2 linked regions of the Prochlorococcus marinus XMU1405 genome follow. The protein of the gene in region 2 interacts with the protein of the main gene of each other region in a pairwise test. Links are inferred from orthologs where the notes say so. Each region holds a gene or a part of one and is shown on either strand. Other genes may lie near its edges.

Region 1 (2,952 bases), on a different replicon or contig from region 2:
TCAAATGTGTAAACATTAAAAAAATTTCAAAAATAGCAAAAAAGTTAAATATTCCCTTAATTGTTGACGATACAATTGGTTCAAATTTAAATATAAATTCCTTAGAACATGCAGATATAGTTTTTACTTCACTTACAAAAATTTTTTCAGGAAGTGGTGACATTCTTGCCGGATCATTGATACTAAATCCAAAAAGCAAATGGATTGATCAATTTAGAAATGCATTAAACGAGATTAATCTTCCAACACTTTCCGATGGAGATACAGTTTATCTAGATAAAGTTAGTAGAGATGTAAATCAAAGAGTTTTTGAACAAAATAAAGCATGTTTAGAATTAAAAAAAAGATTAGAGACCCATAGCGAGATTAAAAATATTTTCCATCCTGAAAATTGTCCAAATTTTAATTCTTTACTTACTTCTGATGGGGGATACGGCTGCTTATTATCGTTTGAATTGAATGGAGGATTGAACAAAGCTAAAAAGTTTTATGATTCTCTAAAAGTGTCTAAAGGACCTAGTTTAGGTACAAAATTTACTCTAGTTTGTCCTTATGTTTTACTAGCTCATTATGACGAGTTGGATTGGGCTGAAAGTTTTGGTATACCCTCGCACCTTATTAGAGTATCAGTTGGATTAGAAGACCAAGCTCAATTATGGGAAACCTTTTCTGAGGCACTAAATAATTTATAAATTCCTAGTATTTACCGAATAGAAACTTATATACTCTTTTTCTGAATAATAGTTAGTATTAAAATATATTTTCTCAATATATAAATGGCAAAAATTTATGAGGACAACAGTTTTGCTATTGGAAACACTCCATTAGTAAAATTAAAATCAGTTACTAAAAACGCGAAAGCTACAGTACTTGCAAAAATTGAAGGTAGAAACCCTGCTTATAGTGTCAAATGCAGGATTGGCGCCAACATGATCTGGGATGCCGAGAAAAGTGGGAAGCTCACAAAAGACAAAACTATTGTTGAGCCAACTTCTGGAAATACAGGAATTGCTCTAGCTTTTACTGCTTCAGCAAGAGGTTATAAACTCATCCTTACAATGCCAGAATCCATGTCAATTGAAAGAAGAAGGGTTATGGCAGTGTTGGGTGCTGAAATTGTTTTAACAGAAGCATCTAAAGGTATGCCTGGAGCAATAGCTAAGGCTAAAGAAATTGCAGAAAGTAATCCTTCTCAATATTTCATGCCAGGTCAATTTGATAATCCAGCAAACCCCGAAATTCATTTCAAAACTACTGGACCAGAAATCTGGGATGATTGCGATGGTGAAATTGATGTCTTAGTTGCAGGGGTTGGAACTGGCGGCACAATTACAGGAGTTTCAAGATACATTAAGCAAGAAAAGGGCAAAAAAATTACTTCTGTAGCTGTAGAACCATCACATAGTCCTGTTATTACACAGACAATGAATGGAGAAGAGGTTAAATCTGGACCACATAAAATTCAAGGAATTGGAGCAGGATTTATTCCTAAGAACCTTGACTTAACAATTGTAGATAAGGTTGAACAAGTGACAAATGACGAGTCAATCGAGATGGCTCTTAGATTAGCAAAAGAAGAAGGTTTATTAGTCGGAATATCTTGTGGAGCTGCTGCTGCTGCTGCTGTTAGATTAGCTGAACAAGATGAATATGCGGGGAAAACTATTGTAGTTGTTCTACCTGATTTAGCAGAGAGATATTTATCATCAATTATGTTTACTGAAGTTCCAAGCGGAATCATTCAAGAACCAGTCAAAGCCTAAATCTATTTTTTCTCCAGTAATGAATCTGGTGAAATATACATCGCATCGCCATAAGAGAAAAATCTAAATTTTTCTTTTATGGCTTTTTCATACAAATCTAATAATCTTTCTCTACCAATCATTGCGCTTACTAAAAGTAATAATGAACTTTTAGGAAGATGAAAATTAGTTAATAATCCATCCACTACCTTAAATTTATAACCTGGCTTAATTACTAAATCCACGTACTTCGCTATGGGAATATAGTCATTAATTTCGTGAGAATAACAACTTTCAAGAGCTCTCACGCTAGTTGTCCCAATAGCAATTATTCTTCTATCTGTTTTCTTTATTTTTTTTATTTCCTCCACTACTTCCTTATTAACACTTACCCATTCTTTATGAAGTTTTAAGTTACTTAGATCTTCTTGATCAATTGGTTTGAATGTTCCATAGCCCACGTGCAAAGTTATCGGTAAAATTATTACTCCTTTTTTTTTTAGATTGGAAATAAGACTTTTGCTTAAGTGTAAACCAGCAGTTGGCGCAGCAACGGCCCCTGGATTAGTTGCATACTCAGTTTGATAACTATTCTCATGAAAAGATTCTTCTTCGGTATTTTTTATATAAGGCGGGAGAGGGATTTCCCCATATTTATCAAGAAGATCATTCATTGAATTAAGATCAGTTATATTTTCAGGAAATTTAATAAATCTCCCTCCAGTTTCTTCATCAACCCCATCAACCATCAAATTAATATTTTGTGCAGAAGGAGATTTTAATATTATTTTTCTATTTATTTTTAACTTTTTCGCTGGCTTTGCCAAACATAACCAAACACATTCATGGGATCTTTCTAAGACTAATAATTCGACTAACGTTCCATTTTCTAATTCAACCTTTAACCTAGCTTTCATTACCTTAGTATTGTTAACAACTACAAGATCGCCTTCTCTAAATTCATCTAAAAGATTCTTAGTAAATTTATTAGTTAAGCAGTCTTCTTCTAAAACACTATTTCTAACTATCATCAATCTTGATTCATGCCTAATTGGAGAAGGTTTACTAGCAATTAATGAAGGATCAAGTAAATAATCATAAGATTCAAGCCTGTAATCACTTTCGTCTTTATTAATTTGAGAAATCAATTAAATTTAAGATACAAGTGTCTCTGGCTCATTTTCAATCAGGTTAGCCAAGTCTTTCAAGA
Region 2 (3,028 bases):
TTCAACAAGAAAGTGATATCCCAGCATCTACTCAACTATATAATCAAATTTGCTTTGCAATTGCTGCAAGGCATTATCCGCCTGGTCACAGATTGCCTAGTACTAGACAACTTGCAATGCAGACTGGACTTCATCGAAATACTATAAGCAAAGTTTACAGACAACTTGAAATAGATGGAGTTGTAGAAGCAATAGCTGGATCAGGTATTTATGTTAGAGATAATCTCACTAAAAAAAACTTCAAAAAATCAGTTTACTCGAAAGATAAAATAAGTTCACCACCTGATCAAGAAGCAAAAAAGGCTATTGATAATTTCATAAATCTTGGCTTTACCTTACAAGAAACGAGAGAAATAGTAACCAAAGAAATTGATTGGCGTATTAAATGTGGAGCGAGAATAATAGTCAGTACTCCTAGAGAAGATATTGGCGCCTCTATGCTAATAGCAGAAGACCTCTCTCCTAAAATTAATGTACCTGTAGAAGTTGTTCCTATGGAAGAGTTAGAAAAAGTTTTAAGTAATTCTAATAACGGAACTATTGTGACAAGCAGATATTTTTTACAACCTTTAGAAAAAGTAGCTAAACAACATGGGGTAAGAGCAATTGCAGTTGACTTGAGTGACTTTCAAAAAGAATTGAAAATTCTTAAAGAATTAGATGCCGGAAATTGTGTTGGTATTGTAAGTATTAGTCCTGGCTTACTAAGGGCGGCAGAAGTTATCATACACAGCATGCGAGGTAGTGAATTAATGCTGATGACCGCAATCTCAGATAATAACAGTAGATTACTATCTCTTTTAAAGGCCTCCAACCATATAGTTTGCGATGGGCCTAGTTTATCCGTTGTAGAAACTACGTTATTGAGAAATCGGTCGCAACTTATGCGATTACCTCAAATAATATGCTCTAAAAATTATTTGAGTATTGAAACAATAAATCAATTAAAAAAGGAAATAGGAGTTATTAATTAGACCATAATGTTTAGAACTTTTAAATCAGATATAGAAATTATTAAAGAAAGGGATCCTGCTGCCAGAGGAATATTAGAAATTTTTCTTTGCTACCCAGGCTTTCAATCAATAGTAATGCATAGGTTTACGCATAAATTATGGCAATTAAGGATTCCTCTCATACCACGCTTATTAAGTCATCTCAACAGATTAGTTACAGGCATTGAAATCCATCCTGGCGCCAAAATTGGTAAACGGGTTTTCATAGATCATGGGATGGGAGTAGTAATTGGTGAAACAGCTGAGATAGGCAATAATTGTCTACTTTATCAAGGAGTAACATTAGGAGGTACTGGTAAAAGTCATGGGAAAAGACACCCAACATTAATGGAAAATGTTGTAGTTGGAGCAGGTGCAAAAGTTCTTGGATCCATTACAGTAGGATCTAATACTCGTATTGGAGCTGGTTCAGTTGTTGTCCGTAATGTAGAGGGAAATAGTACTGTGGTTGGAGTTCCTGGCAGAGTCGTACATCAAAGTGGCGTGAAAGTAAATCCATTGGCTCACTCTGCCTTGCCAGACGCAGAAGCTAATGTGATTAAAAATTTAATGGACAGAATAGACTCACTGGAAAATGAAATTCTTAAATTACAGAAAGCTCTACAATGTCTAAACAATTCTGAATCAATTGATATTTCTAAACTCGGTAATGCTCAAAATCTTAAGGACAAAGAAATAATAGAATTTCTTGGAGATGATTAAATAATGATTTATTTTTTATCATCCTCACCAATTTTAGGTTGAAACATAAACATTGAATAAATAACATTTCGTCTCATATTTGTCATCATTTCGAGAAACATATCATATCCTTCGTTTTTATATTCAATTAAAGGATCTTTTTGACCATAACCTCTTAGACCAACTGACTCTCTTAAAGAATCCATGGATTGAAGATGTTCTCGCCATAAATTATCAATTTGCTGCAAAATGAAAAATCTTTCAGCTTCTCTCATTAATCCTGGACGAATCTTTTCTATTTGTGATTCCTTTAAATCATAGGCTATTCGCAACTGCTCTTGAAGATAGTTTTTTAATTCTTCTATTGAAAGTAAATTAATGTCATCAGATTTAAGATCATTTAATAAATATATAAATTCTTTGACTTTAGAAATTAATTGATCAATATTCCATTCTTCAGGAGGAAGATCAGGATTAATATAAGCATCTACAATTTCAATCATTGTCCTTTCTCCATATCCTATTACTTGACTTTTTAAATCAATTCCTTTCAATACTCTTAGTCTTTCGCTATAAACTGCTTTTCTTTGATTGTTCATTACCTCGTCGTATTCAAAAACTTGTTTTCTAATATCGTAATAGTAGGTTTCAACTTTCTTTTGAGCACTTTCTAGAGACCTAGTAAGCATTCCTGACTCAATAGGCATATCTTCATCAACCCTAAAAGCATTCATTAGATTTGCTACTCTATCACCTCCAAAAATCCTTAATAAATTATCTTCTAAAGATAAAAAGAATCTTGTACTTCCAAGATCTCCTTGTCTTCCTGCTCTTCCTCTAAGTTGATTATCCACTCTTCGCGATTCATGTCTCTCAGTACCAATGACATGTAAACCACCAGCCTCTCTAACTTTTTCTTCTTCATGAATCAAAACTTTCTCATATTCTTTTTTTACATCAGACAAAGATTCTCTCAAAAGCTTTATCAAGTCATCATCAGTTGGTGCTTTTTCTGCAGCTGTAGCTATCCTGTCATCAAGCTGCAAGACAGTAAGTTGTCTATCTCCCCAATTTTTAACCAGTTCATCAGATAAAAGAGAGAGTTTCTTTTCAATTGCTTCATCAAGTTTGCATGGGAAAAGACTTGTTGAAGAATTTGAAATGTTCTTTTTCAAATTTGAACCAGCTTTTTTAGAAAAACCACCCTTGGATTTTGAATTTCTTTGTTTAGGTATTGGTGGCTTATGCTCATTATCTGGCTTGACTAACAAAGGAATTAAAATTTCTTTTAATTTAAGCCTTGCCATATAGTCACTATTACCGCCAAGAATAAT

The links.
Region 1: the proteins of cysE (region 2) and cysK interact in binary tests that used the Escherichia coli proteins (3 or more experiments, as listed by UniProt). The link is inferred for Prochlorococcus marinus XMU1405 from one-to-one orthologs.

Annotation. Positions count from the first base shown.
Region 1 is NZ_JAAORF010000001.1:362,794-365,745, reverse strand. The notes cover bases 12-2,769. They hold cysK (cysteine synthase A), read left to right. Parts: upstream 12-776; coding sequence 777-1,763; downstream 1,764-2,769. Other genes in these bases: queA (tRNA preQ1(34) S-adenosylmethionine ribosyltransferase-isomerase QueA), read right to left, coding at 1,766-2,769; HA148_RS02110 (PLP-dependent transferase), read left to right, coding at 12-692. Outside these bases: more of HA148_RS02110, read left to right, coding at 1-11; more of queA, read right to left, coding at 2,770-2,890; HA148_RS02095 (dihydrolipoamide acetyltransferase family protein), read right to left, coding at 2,897-2,952.
Region 2 is NZ_JAAORF010000003.1:560,641-563,668, forward strand. What follows is about bases 14-2,847. They hold cysE (serine O-acetyltransferase), read left to right. Parts: upstream 14-980; coding sequence 981-1,715; downstream 1,716-2,847. Other genes in these bases: HA148_RS09130 (GntR family transcriptional regulator), read left to right, coding at 14-974; secA (preprotein translocase subunit SecA), read right to left, coding at 1,724-2,847. Outside these bases: more of HA148_RS09130, read left to right, coding at 1-13; more of secA, read right to left, coding at 2,848-3,028.